One region of the Laceyella tengchongensis genome, then DNA from elsewhere that is predicted to be linked to it. Evidence: riboswitches for the same ligand, from Rfam matches in the RefSeq annotation. Region 1 holds a riboswitch; the other holds the start of a gene.
What was found. A riboswitch is a leader RNA that binds a small molecule or an ion and turns the genes downstream of it on or off. The one in region 1 is predicted to bind FMN.

Region 1 (6,974 bases):
CGTTGGCTATGACGACTTTTGATAATCGCCGTCTGTCGTAAGATAGGTTGAGCAGACGGCGATTACCAAAGTCTGAGGCGAGTGGTGTCGAAAAATAGCACTTGACAAATATAATAAAATATGATATAATAAAAAATTTATTGACTATTTATCCTCTTGCGTAATATGATGATAATGAAAGCTGATCTCTCATAATTTATCAGCAACCGTGCAAGAGGAGGATAAACAATGATGGAAAAAGAACCTCGCGTTAGTTTGACCGCACTCATTTCCGCCTATGGCCGCGCATACCACGCCATGTATGATTCCCCTAAGATATTTGATGATTTTCTAGCTCGTCAGTGGTTTACCGATGAAGCGTTTTCCGAATTGGGAGCCCATCTGGCTCAGTCCCTTCCGCACTTCGCCCCGGAGAAGGTCGCTGATTGCCAGGATCAAGCCAGTGCCTTACGATGGGTGATGCAAAGTCATAACGCCATCAGCCTCAGTCGCTCAAAACATGCCGAGGACAGCTTGGAGTTAGCCGTCCGCCAGGGAGCACGGCAGTATGTCATCCTCGGGGCGGGCCTCGACACGTTTGCGTTTCGGCGGCCGGACATGTTGGAGCAGATCCACGTGTTTGAAGTTGATCATCCCGCCACACAAGCATTTAAGCGGCGTCGCCTGGCCGAATTGGACTGGGAGCAACCGCCGCAATTACATTTCGTTCCAGTGGATTTCACTGCTGAAAAACTGGCGGATGCGCTTTGTCGTACAGCGTTTGATCCCCAGTTACGAAGTTTTTTTAGTTGGCTAGGTGTGACTTATTATCTTGACAGAGAGACCGTGTTTGACACCTTGCGCTCATTTGCCGATATTGCCGCAACAGGTAGTTGGATCGTTTTTGATTATTTGGATCTAAACGCCTTTGACACTAAACGGGCTTCCGTTCGCGTGAAGCGAATGCAAGAGGCAGTGAGTCGAGTAGGAGAGCCGATGAAAACAGGGTTTGACCCGGCTACGCTTGCCAAGGAGCTGGCCCACATCGGCTTGCGCCTCGAAGAGAACTTGCCCCCAACTGACATTGAAGAACGTTATTTCCTGGGCCGGACAGATGGTTACCGCGCATTTGAACATATCCATTTTGCGCGAGCGGTGGTTGACTGCTGATTAATCAGTTCGGTGATACTTCGTGTTTCTGAAATTACGGGTTGCGAGGATATACCGTATTGAAGATCGCTCCTCTACCACTTGACAAGATCATCCTATATTGTGAGCGGATTGTGCCGATTCGTTGACAAGATTTTCACGGATGGAACAGAGTGTGTTATGATGTGGAGTGGATGGAGGAGGATGCGCATGAAACAGCTTCGAATTTTACGGGCGCTGGCGGTGGTCACCTCGGTCGGCGCTTATATCATGCTATTAATGGGCGCTATCGTCAGCAAGACAGAATCGGGTAAAGGTTGCGGAAACTCTTGGCCTTTCTGCCATGGACAATTGATTCCCGAATCGATGCCGATCAGCACCCTGATTGAATTAAGCCACCGTGTTGTTTCGGGCATCGACGGGTTGCTGATTTTGATCTTGACCGTATGGTCTTGGATGATGTTCAAAGACAATATGCGCGTCAAAACGTTGGGCTTTATGAGTCTCTTTTTTGTGGTGTTACAAGGCGGACTGGGGGCGTTGACGGTTGTGTTTGAAGGCGAATTCGCCAAGAAATTTGCCCTTGCTCTGCACTTCGGCTTTTCGCTGATCTCATTTGCCAGTGTAATTTTGTTGACAGTGACGTTGTTCCAGTTGCCAAAACAATTAAGTGTGAAAGACGATCAACCCATCAGCAAAGGGATGAAGATTGCCACATGGGGATTGGCTGCTTGGACGTATGTCATTGTTTACACTGGGGCGCTGGTACGCCATGCTGATGCCACAATGGGATGCGGGTATTCGTTCCCCGGTTGCGGAACGACCTTGTTACCTGATTTTACTTCGTTAGCGGGAATTCACATGTTGCACCGGTATGGGGCATATTCTATGTGGCTTTTCAGTTTGCTTTTCTTGATAGGGATTTTGAAGGCGTTTCGCGATCGACAGGATTTTGTGCGAGGCGGTTGGATGGCGTTTGTCTTGATTACGTTGCAGGCGCTGACCGGGATCATCACGATTAAGACCGGTGGGCAGCTGGTGGCGGCGTTGGTACACACCACGATCATTTCCGTTTATTTCTCGGTAATCAGTTACCTCTGCATGCAAGGCGGTTGGCCTTGGAAACGGAGTTTGAAGGAAGCGGAGTTGCCTGCAAATCCGATGGTGAATTAGGTTAGGGTTGGCGAACAAACCGGTATTCATGAACGGGGTTCATGAGCACCGGTTTTTTTGTATTTGTCCGTATGAAATTAGTGCAATTGGAAGATGCCAGAATCAAAGAAGTGGAAAAATTTATTTTCGCATCTCGCCAGTTGCCGTTCTTTTTGATACAATCACTTATGAACGATTTTTCTCGTTCAAAATGGAAAATTAAATCTGTTTTTTTGCATCCTTCGGGGCAGGGTGAAAATCCCGACCGGCGGTGATGGGGCAAATTGGCCCCTTAGCCCGTGACCCGCACGCGTGCGGTGGATTCGGTGAAATTCCGGAGCCGACAGTATAGTCTGGATGGGAGAAGGATGAACAGGTGTCGTGTACCCTTTGGGGAGGTTTTTTAAAAAAGCTCTTCTAAAGGTTTATTTTGCTATGCTAAATTTTGTATACGTACATGAACCTGCTTCTTTCTGACAATTGCCCCGATTCCTTGTGCAAACTGGGAAGCGGGGTTTTTTATTCAAAGGGGGGGTGAAAAGGTGAAAGCGCATGAAGATTGGATGAGATTGGCGTTGGATTTGGCAGGAGCCGCAACCGGCCAGACTTCCCCCAATCCCATGGTGGGCGCGGTCGTTGTGAAAAACGGCAAAATGGTTGGAATGGGCTCTCATCTGAAAGCAGGAACGGAACATGCAGAGGTGCACGCAATCAACATGGCTGGCCGTGAAGCAGAAGGGAGCACCATTTATGTCACATTGGAACCCTGCAATCATACTGGTCGAACACCGCCATGTACGGACAAGTTGATCGCTGCGGGAGTTCGGCGTGTGGTGATCGGAACGACCGATCCGGATGAAAATGTGCAGGGACGGGGGATCGCCCGGCTTCGCGAGGCCGGAATCGAGGTGATCGAAGGGGTGTTGGCGGCAGAATGCCAAGCGCTGAATGAAGCATATTTTTTCCACCGCCGAACGGGCAAGCCGTTTGTCACTTTGAAGACGGCGATGACCTTGGATGGCAAAATCGCCACCGTGACGGGAGATAGCCGCTGGATTACGGGCGAAGCTGCTCGTGAACATGTGCACGTGATGCGTCACCGGCATGATGCCATTTTGGTGGGAATCCGGACTGTGCTATGCGATGATCCCCGATTGACAGCTCGGCTGGTTCCAGGCGGAAATCATCCTGTGCGCGTGATATTGGATAGTCACCTACAAACCCCGTTGGATGCAGCCATTACAAAGGTTGACGAAGCACCAACTTGGATTTTTACAACCGATGCACGGGATCGGGAGCGTGAACAGCTCCTTCTCGCCAAGGGGGTGCGCGTCATTTCGACAGGTGCGGCGCCGCAAGTTGATTTGGAAAAGATGCTTGATATTTTGGGGAAGGAAGGGATCTTGTCGCTGATGATCGAAGGTGGCGGCACGGTCAACGCCGCATTTTTACGGCAAGGATTGGTGCAAAAAGTGGTTGCGTTTATCGCGCCAAAATTGTTGGGCGGCCAGGATAGCCCCACTTCCTTTGAGGGGGAAAATCCTTCCCTTATGCAATCATCTCTTTCGCTTCGGGATGTGCGTGTCGCGCAATTTGACCAAGACATCTGCGTCACAGGTTATCTTCATGCATGATGTCGGAGGAGGATGGCTGTGTTTACAGGAATCATTGAAGAAGTGGGCCGAGTGATACATGTGAAGAAGCAACCGGCGGCGATGGAGTTGACCATTCAGGCCGACCGCGTGCTCCAAGGGACTGAGTTGGGGGACAGCATCGCCGTCAACGGCGTTTGTTTGACAGTGACCCGTATGAGCGCGGACACTTTCTGCGCTGATGTGATGCCGGAAACTGTCAAACGAACCAACCTGAGTCAGTTGCAGACTGGAACCCCGGTCAATCTGGAACGGGCGCTGGCAGTAGGAGACCGATTGGGAGGCCACTTCGTGCAAGGGCACGTTGACGGGGTGGGCGTGATTCAATCGATTACGCCCATGGCCAATGCAGTGGTCTTTCGCATTCAAGTGGACCCCGCTCTCACCGATTACATGATTCCCAAAGGCTCGATTGCGGTCAATGGGATCAGCCTGACGTTGGTCGATGTGGAAGCGAATGCGTTCACCGTTTCGATCATCCCGCACACATTGCACCACACCCAGTTGCAACAAGGGAAACCGGGCGATCAGGTCAACATCGAGTGCGACATGATCGGCAAGTATCTGGCTAAATGGGTGAAAGGCAAACCTGCTGTTGCCGCGCCGGATGGCTTGTCGTTGGACAGACTAAAGGAAGCCGGGTTTCTCGGTTGACAAAGGGGGAAGCGAACATGTTTCACACGATTGAAGAAGCGCTGGTTGAATTGAAACAAGGCCGGGTCATTATCGTGGTTGATGACGAAGATAGGGAAAATGAAGGGGATTTTGTGGCGTTAGCCGATCGGATCAAGCCGGAGACGGTCAATTTCATGATCACTCATGGTCGCGGCTTGGTGTGCGTTCCGTTGTTGGAAGAGCGGGCGCAAGCGCTGGATTTGCCTCCTATGGTTACGCACAACACCGACCGGCATGGTACAGCGTTTACGGTTTCGGTGGATGCACACAATACGACGACGGGCATCTCCGCTTTTGAACGGGCAGACACGATCCGCCAACTGATTGATCCTGCCGCTAAACCGCAACATTTTCGTAGGCCGGGCCACATTTTTCCGCTGGTCGCTCGTCCAGGAGGCGTGTTGAGACGGGCGGGGCACACGGAAGCGGCGGTGGACTTGGCTAAATTGTGCGGCGCCTATCCTGCGGGAGTGATTTGTGAAGTTATCAACGAAGACGGCACCATGGCTCGTGTGCCCGAGTTGTCGGAAATCGCCCAGCGGTTTGGGCTAAAGATGATCACCATCCAAGAGTTGATCAAATATCGCCGTCGCACAGAGACGCTGATCAAGCGGGAAGTGTCGATCCACTTGCCGACGGAGTTTGGCGAGTTCACGGTGGTTGGGTACACCAACGATGTGGATGGCAAGGAGCATGTCGCTTTTGTCAAGGGAGAGCTTGACCCGGAGGAACCGACCTTGGTGCGGGTGCACTCTGAATGTTTGACCGGGGATGTGTTTGGTTCGCATCGGTGCGATTGCGGGCCGCAGCTACACGCCGCACTCCACCGAATCGCCGAAGAAGGCAAAGGCGTCCTGCTGTACATGCGCCAAGAAGGACGCGGCATTGGCCTTATCAACAAGCTCAAAGCGTATAAGTTGCAGGAGGAAGGGTTGGACACCGTGGAAGCCAATGTGAAGCTTGGATTCCAACCGGATCTGCGGGAATATGGCATTGGGGCGCAAATCTTGCGCGATTTGGGCGTCCGGCGTATGCGTCTGATGACCAACAATCCCCGCAAAATCACAGGCTTGAAAGGTTACGGCTTGGAAGTGTCCGAAGTGGTGCCAATCGTATTTCCACCTCGGAAGGAAAACCGTAATTACATGATGACCAAAAAAGAGAAAATGGGACACTTGTTGCCCTTGTGAATGCTGAGGAGGAATGGTAAGATGCCACACGTATATGAAGGAAAGTTGGTTGCCCAAGGGTTAAGATTTGGCATTGTTGTCAGCCGCTTTAATGACTTTATCACTGCTAAACTGTTGGAAGGTGCCATCGACACATTGAAGCGCCACGGAGCGGAGGATGAACAGATTTCCGTGGCCTGGGTGCCGGGCGCATTTGAAATCCCGTTGATCGCTGACCAAATGGCGGCAACCCATCGGTATGACGCCATCATCACGCTGGGCTGTGTTATCCGTGGGGCGACCAGCCATTATGATTATGTGTGCAATGAAGTCTCCAAAGGCGTGGCACAAGTGAGCCAGCGCCACCAACTTCCGGTCGTGTTTGGGGTAGTGACGACGGAGACGATTGAACAAGCCATAGAGCGGGCCGGAACCAAAGCGGGGAACAAAGGAGCGGAAGCGGCGGTCAGCGCGATCGAAATGGCCAATCTGATGCGGCAAATCAACGGCTAACAGAAAGAGGAAAAGGCATGGCGCATGATGTAAAAATCAAGCTGGACCTATTTGAAGGGCCATTGGATTTGTTGCTACATCTCATTGAAAAAGCGGAAGTTGATATTTATCAAGTTCCCATCGCGCAGATTACAGAACAGTACATGCAGGTCTTGTATGAAGCGCAAGAGCTTGAATTGGAGGTAGCCAGTGAGTTTTTAGTGATGGCGGCCACGTTGCTGGCGATCAAAAGCCGGATGCTCTTGCCGCGGCAAGAAGAAGTGTTGGAAGAAGATTTCACTTACGATGAAGAGGAATGGATGGTAGACCCGCGGACGGAATTGGTGGAGCGTTTGTTGGAGTATAAGCGGTACAAGCGGTTGGGTGAAGTGTTGCGCGAACGGGAAGAAGAGCGTAGCAAAGTGTATTCCCGACCGGCGATGGACCTCTCCTCTTACACGCAGGAAGCCAACCCAGTCGAAGGTCTTACACCGGATGATCTGTTGCAAGCGTTTGTCGATGCCCTCAAAAATCGCAAACCTCCCGAGCCGATGACCAAAGTAGCTCGGGAGGAGATTTCCGTCAGTGCCCGCATGGATGAAATATATAATGAACTGTTGGAACAGGGGCAACTTTTCTTTACGAAGATGTTAAAGTGGGACACGTTGACGAAAGAACGGGTGATCACTACCTTTTTGGCATTACT
Region 2 (6,974 bases), on a different contig from region 1:
AGGCATACCCAGCGATGATGTACGGTGGCTTCTTCGCTTGTCCATCGGCGTTTATTGGCAAAAATAATTACATCTCACACGAGTCAATGTGATTGGCCCGTCACGCCCCAAACGGCAGCAGAAGCGGTTGGGAAACGGTCGTCGCTTCCGTCGCCAGGCCCTAGCAAGCAGACGCTTGCTTTTTTTATTGGCAACATCCAGCGCCCAATTTCCCTTTTTATTCTATGAAAATGTGTATCTGCTCCTATCAAATAGAGAACTAATCTCATAAATTAGAATATCTCTATTGAAAGGAGTAGAAATATGGCTACTTTCTTTGAAGCTACCACGCAAAAAAATAAGCTTTCTAAGTTAGTGTCGAGCCACAGCGATGTGCATGGGATTGGTGTGGGATATGCCAATCCGCGAAAACCGTCCCAAGGAGCCAGCACCATTGTTTATGTTGAGCGAAACATTTCTCCAAAGCGGCTAGCCACTCTGAAAGCCTCCATGGAACGAACCGTTGGCACCGCATCCAACGTTCCGATCCGTTTCGTTAAAAGTGGAGGGTTCTACTCAGACAAATTGGTTGCAGCCCAACCTATCTTTCAAACCCGGTTGCGTCCCGTCCCCGGCGGTGTCAGTGTGGGTACATCCACTGCCGGCACCGGCACGGCGGGAGTGATTACCGTCAATTTCCCCAATCCGTCGCGCCTGTTTGTGCTGAGCAACGCCCATGTGCTCAACCCGACCAATGACACCTCTTTTCATGAAGTGATTCAGCCGGGCCGATCGGATGGCGGGCGGCCGGGAACGGACCGCATCGGCAGAACCTTCCAATCGGTGATTATTAGCACAACGTCTGTCAATTTCTTGGATGCTTCCGTCGCCATTGCCGACCAAAACAGCCTGTTGGACCCCCGTTATCTGTTGGGCAACACAGGGCAACGGATTATATTGGCGGGCCATTACATCAGCTACCCTGTGGGAACACGCCTCAAGAAGACGGGGCGCACGTCGGGATTCGGCACAGGGACAGTAGAATCTATCAACGCGACAACGCGCATCCAATACTCATTCGGGATCGGCATGTTTGAAAACCAAACCATCGTTCGGGGTGATGGCGTCGTAGGAGGCCCTGGTGATTCCGGTTCCGTCTGGATCGGGGAAACGAACAATCTCGCCGCTGCTGTTCATTACTCGTCCACTTCCAACATGACCCGTTCGTTGTGCTTCCCCATTCAATTCGCCATGCAGACGTTCGGGATGAGAATCGCCGTTCCAGCTACCTCTTCCTCCAGACCGGAAGCCGGCTCCCTCAAAGGTGCCCCGAGAAAAAGCTTTGCTTATACGCAACCCCTCACCCAGAGGGAATTGGAACAAATCAACGTGGTCAAAGCGAAAAGAAGATCATAATCATCCAATACGCTCACATGCTCGCTTCCCAGTAGGCGAGCTTTTTTGTTTGGATGCACAAAACAACCTTCACAAAGCGGAAGGTTGCCGGTGTTTAGTCCAATTGCTTCTCAAACGCCATGTGCGGATCGTCGCTACCTCTAAGGTAAATGATCCCCTTTTGTTCATACTCATTCACCATATAGAGCCGCATCGCTTTTTCATTCTTGATCTGCGTGTCCAATCGGATGCTGGTGTACCCGTGCTCCTTGGCAAACCGTTCGATCTCCCCCATCAAAATGCGGGATACTCCCCTTCCCTGGATAGCCGGGTTGACGCACAATCGATGCACCACCAAAAAACGTCCAGATTGATCTGACCAAGAAACCTTTTCATAGGCATCCTCGTATTCCTGATCCAACACGACGACAGCCGCCACCCGATCTTCATCAAGCAGGGTGTAGAGATTTCTCTTCTGAATGTCGTCCTTAACCTGTTCTTCGCTGGGATAATCATCCGCCCATTGGGTAATGCCTTGCTCATTCATCTTGCGTGTCGCATGCCGGTAAATCTCCAAGATCTCATCCAACTGATCCAAATGTGCATGAACTAACCGCATGTTGCATCTTGCCTCCCTCGCTTCAACCCGCAGAATCTATCTCTAGGGTTCCACCAGGGAGAAAGAACATACCAAACATGCGCCCCTCTCCGGCATTACATTAACACCATTCCGACGGCGGACACGACCGCAATCACCAACCCTACCCCCATGAACAGAATCACAATGCCATACCCTTTTTGATTTAGGTGCATGAATGTAAAGAGCTGCAACACTACCTGAATCGAAGCCGAAATGATCAGCACCCAAAAAATGGCCGTTTTGGATTCAACCAGTCCTCCGCCGACCACGATGAACGCAATCGCCGTGAACAAAATCATCCATACAAACGAGAGGACATAGCGCCATGCCGTTTCCGGTTTTTCCTTCGGTTTCACTGGCCGCTGGGTTTGCGGCTGCAATTGCGGTTCCATTCCAACCACCTCGCCTTTTCTCCTTTTTATTTCATTATAATGAATTTTCTAATCATAAGCGATAAAAATGATCATCCATCGGGATGCCCCGGTTTTTCACCATGATCCGCCCTGATCGCTTGATGGATGCAAGCGTATTTAACAGAATCCCCTTCCCGATCGTGTTGGAGTCATTTATAATATAAAAACGAGGAATGCAAGACAATAACATAGGGATATCCTTCGGGGCAGGGTGAAATTCCCGACCGGCGGTGATGGGAAATGCGTTTCCCTAAGCCCGTGACCCGCTTACAAGCGGTGGATTCGGTGTGATTCCGAAGCCGACAGTATAGTCTGGATGGGAGAAGGATGATGACGCGTACGAAAATCAAGGTACACGACCCAGGGTGGAGTCTGCCCTTTTACAATAAAATGGGTTGTTTGCACCTTTCTTTCTGATACCCCGAAGATGGACACACCATCTTTCGGGGTTTCTTACCTTTTTCAGGCCTTCGTACCCGTTGTCATCAGAAGCACAAATAAGGGAGCGTGTTCTGATGCAACGATCGCAAGCACTGACAAAAATGATCTTTTTATCTTTGATGGCGGGCATCGCATTTATCTTACAAAAACTAGAATTTCCGTTGCCCGGCTTCCCAACGTTTTTAAAAATTGATTTCAGCGAAGTCCCTGCCTTAATCGCAGGACTTCTCTATGGGCCGTTGGCCGGGGTGTTGGTGGAGTTCTTCAAGAACTTCCTACACTTCCTCTTCAGCGGCAGTGAAACCGGCATTATCCCTGTCGGGCAACTGTCTAATTTCCTCGCCGGCAGCGTCTTTGTCGCTGTCACTTCCATCATCGCTCGCAAAGTGGGAGAATTGAAAGGGCTCATATACGGCTTGGCCACCGCCACGGTGATCAGCGCGGTCGTCATGACTTCGGCCAATTGGTATGTCTTCTTCCCGCTTTACAGCAAACTGATCCATTGGACAGTATCCGGTTCACAAAAATTCGCCTTAATCATGTTTGGTATCGCCCCGTTTAACTTGCTTAAAGGCGTACTTGTGACCGCGATTTTCATACCGCTTTATTTGAAATTACAACCCCATCTAAAACGGCGCTTAAGCTTCAGAACAGCGCCTTGACCATAGAAAAAACCCAGTCAAACAGGGAACATCCCGCTTGACTGGGTTTTTGTCGCCTGGGACGCGGACAGAGCAGATGGTTCCTAATCCCATTTGGCTGTTAAAATTAGGCATTCACATGCTCTTTTAGTTTCGCGTTTAGCGCGGCCGTCACAAACCCGCGGAAAAGCGGTTGCGGACGGTTAGGACGAGAGATGAACTCTGGATGGAATTGGGACGCGACAAACCAAGGGTGATGAATGTACTCCACAATTTCCACCAACCGGCCGTCTGGCGAGGTGCCGGAAAAGCGGTAACCCACTTTTTCCATCTCTTCGCGATACTCGTTGTTAAACTCATACCGATGGCGATGGCGCTCGTACACCAGATCCGTGCCATACGCTTGGTGAGCCACGCTGCCTGGTGTAAGCTTACACGGATAAAGGCCGAGGCGCATGGTACCGCCTTTTTCTTCAATCTCCTTTTGCTCAGGCAGAATGTCGATAATCGGATAAGGGGTGGACGGATCGATTTCCGAACTATTGGCCCCCTCCAGCCCAAGCACATGGCGGGCACCCTCAACGCAAGCCATCTGCATGCCTAGGCAAATGCCCAAGAAAGGAATGTTGTTTTCGCGAGCGTAGCGGGTAGCGGCAATTTTCCCTTCGATGCCGCGGTCGCCGAATCCGCCCGGCACCAGAATCCCGTTCACATCCCCTAACAGCTGAGCGGCATTCTCATCGGTCACTTCTTCAGCATTGATCCACTTGACCTCAATATCGGTGTCGCGCTCAAACCCGGCATGGCGTAACGCTTCCACCACGCTCATATATGCGTCGTGTAACGCGACGTATTTACCAACAATGGCAATGCGGGTGGTGTGCGCCAAATTTTTCACTTTATTGACCAGCTTGATCCAATCAGTCATGTCTGCTTGGCCGCATTCTAAGCCCAAGTGGTCGACCACAATTTGGTCAAACCCTTGTTCTTGCGCCATCAAAGGCACTTCATACAATGTTTCCGCATCGCACATTTCAATAACGGCTTCACGATCAATGTCGCAGAAAAGAGCGATCTTCTGTTTGATTTCTTCAGCCAACGGATATTCGGTGCGGCAGACGATGACATTGGGCTGAATCCCGATGCTGCGCAATTCTTTGACCGAGTGTTGCGTCGGTTTGGTTTTCAATTCGCCGCTAGCTCTCATCAACGGCACCAACGTGCAATGGATGTACATGACGTTTTCACGGCCCACATCACTCTTAATCTGGCGAATCGCTTCTAAGAATGGCAAGCTTTCGATGTCGCCAACGGTACCACCGATCTCAGTGATAACCACATCGGCACCTGTCTCGCGCGCCGCCCGGAAAACGCGATCCTTGATTTCGTTGGTGATGTGCGGAATCACTTGCACCGTCCCACCCAGATAATCGCCGCGGCGCTCTTTATTGATGACGGCAGAATAGATTTTCCCCGTCGTAACATTGCTGTTTTTGCTCAGATTGATATCAATGAAACGCTCATAGTGGCCGAGGTCGAGATCAGTCTCCGCACCGTCGTCGGTCACAAACACTTCGCCATGTTGGTATGGGCTCATCGTGCCCGGGTCGACGTTGATATATGGATCAAACTTTTGGATCGTCACTTTGAGCCCCCGGTTTTTCAACAATCTCCCCAATGCGGAAGCCGTGATACCTTTGCCAAGGGAGGATGCCACGCCTCCAGTCACAAAAATGTATTTAGCCATGTTTTATCTTCCTCCTGTATCTAAGGATGCCCCTATTCGCTTAAAGCATTTCAAAATCTCGCGTTCAGGCCCGCAACCATTTTTCTCAATCGCTTCACTTGTTTACGAGGCACTCACTGAAAAAAGGTTGGTTGCCTGTCGTAGCGGTTGAAAATACCGCACAAAATAGAAAAGAGCGCCCCCGAATGCAGGGGCGCTCTTTTCATTTCCGTTCATAATGAGCCCAAAAAATAATTTATCTCACATACCTTTATTTGTCAAGGATTAAAGCGCGTCTTCCTCGTCATCTTCTACGTCTTCGTCTGGCAATGCATCCTCATCACCGTCAAAAGGCGTATCTTTGTCGGCATAAGGCACCTCGATATCATCCAATTCATCCAGGCCGGCATTTCCGTAATCCTCGTCATCCGCATCAAACAATTCTTCATCCAATTCTTCGTCTAAATAATCGTCTTTCACGTTCATGGCCACAGCGGAATCGGTTGCCTGCTCGGTCGAATACCATTCCCTCAAGCCCCAAGTGCCTCTGCCCACACAAACGAAGCGTCCGTCAATATTGATTTCCGTATACAATTGCGCGATATATTGTTCAACTTCCTCTTGGGTAAATTCCTTTTTCTTCGCAACTTCCGCCATGATGTCTCTATATTGCATCGCGTCGCCTCTTTGTTTGAGCAGATCGTACGCTAGATCAACCATCGACGTTTCTTTGATCTTTTCTAAAGCGAGGTTGTCATTCAACCTGGACACATCCTTCCCTCAGGGCGAAGTCCACAAAATCCCTATGTTTCTCGTACAACTATTTTATCCAAAAAACGGTTGAAGTCAACCAATCTTCCTAAAAAACATCCCCACGTATGGAAAAAGCCCGGCATCCATCAAAGAATGCCGGGCGCAAACAAGTAGGCTTGCGCGGCTCTCAATCTCGGGCTACCTAAGCTCTTGCCCACAGGGCTGAAAGCAAAGGAACCGATCTACATGTTTCGCCGATATTGTCCGCCCACCTCATACAAGGCGTGGGTAATTTGCCCAAGGCTCGCCACTTTCACCGTTTCCATCAACTCCGCGAACAAGTTGCCACCGCTTCGAGCCACTTCCTTCAACCGTTCCAGCGCTTCCGTCGTCTCGTTGCGGTGCGCCTGTTGAAACGCCCTCAGCCGGTCGATTTGCGCTTGCTTCTCTTCCGGTGTAGCCCGGGTTAATTCGATCTCTACCGTTTCTGCCGGCGGATTGGGATTTTCAAAGGTGTTCACGCCGATAATCGGCAATTCGCCCGAGTGCTTTTTCGTTTCATAATACAACGATTCCTCTTGAATCTTGCCGCGCTGGTACTGCGTTTCCATCGCTCCCAGCACGCCGCCCCGGTCGCTGATCCGCTCAAACTCCTTTAACACCGCTTCTTCCACCAAATCGGTCAATTCGTCAATGATGAAGGAGCCTTGCAACGGATTTTCATTTTTAGCCAAGCCCAATTCCCGGTTGATGATCAATTGGATCGCCATGGCTCTACGCACCGATTCCTCGGTTGGCGTGGTAATCGCTTCGTCATAAGCGTTGGTGTGGAGCGAATTACACTGGTCGTAAATAGCCATCAACGCTTGCAATGTGGTGCGAATATCATTGAAGTCGATCTCCTGGGCGTGCAGTGAACGGCCGGACGTTTGGATATGATACTTCAACTTTTGGCTACGCTCATTGCCCTTATAGAGATGCTTCAT

Region 2: linked by a shared signal. The riboswitch ahead of QQZ12_RS11490 (ECF transporter S component) and the one ahead of ribD (bifunctional diaminohydroxyphosphoribosylaminopyrimidine deaminase/5-amino-6-(5-phosphoribosylamino)uracil reductase RibD) in region 1 are both predicted to bind FMN.

What each region holds. Positions count from the first base shown of each region.
Region 1 is NZ_FXTU01000006.1:192,926-199,899, forward strand. Features, by position in the region: gene QQZ12_RS13225 (macro domain-containing protein) at 1-12, shown strand, start outside; gene QQZ12_RS13230 (class I SAM-dependent methyltransferase) at 229-1,149, shown strand; gene QQZ12_RS13235 (COX15/CtaA family protein) at 1,339-2,301, shown strand; FMN riboswitch at 2,515-2,653, shown strand; gene ribD (bifunctional diaminohydroxyphosphoribosylaminopyrimidine deaminase/5-amino-6-(5-phosphoribosylamino)uracil reductase RibD) at 2,823-3,914, shown strand; gene ribE (riboflavin synthase) at 3,933-4,586, shown strand; gene QQZ12_RS13250 (bifunctional 3,4-dihydroxy-2-butanone-4-phosphate synthase/GTP cyclohydrolase II) at 4,604-5,797, shown strand; gene ribH (6,7-dimethyl-8-ribityllumazine synthase) at 5,819-6,289, shown strand; gene QQZ12_RS13260 (segregation and condensation protein A) at 6,307-6,974, shown strand, end outside.
Region 2 is NZ_FXTU01000005.1:116,019-122,992, reverse strand. Features, by position in the region: gene QQZ12_RS11510 (PIG-L deacetylase family protein) at 1-2, shown strand, start outside; gene QQZ12_RS11505 (hypothetical protein) at 304-1,395, shown strand; gene QQZ12_RS11500 (GNAT family N-acetyltransferase) at 1,490-1,993, opposite strand; gene QQZ12_RS11495 (cytochrome C oxidase subunit IV family protein) at 2,089-2,406, opposite strand; FMN riboswitch at 2,621-2,759, shown strand; gene QQZ12_RS11490 (ECF transporter S component) at 2,943-3,530, shown strand; gene pyrG (CTP synthase) at 3,637-5,256, opposite strand; gene rpoE (DNA-directed RNA polymerase subunit delta) at 5,521-5,997, opposite strand; gene icmF (fused isobutyryl-CoA mutase/GTPase IcmF) at 6,231-6,974, opposite strand, start outside.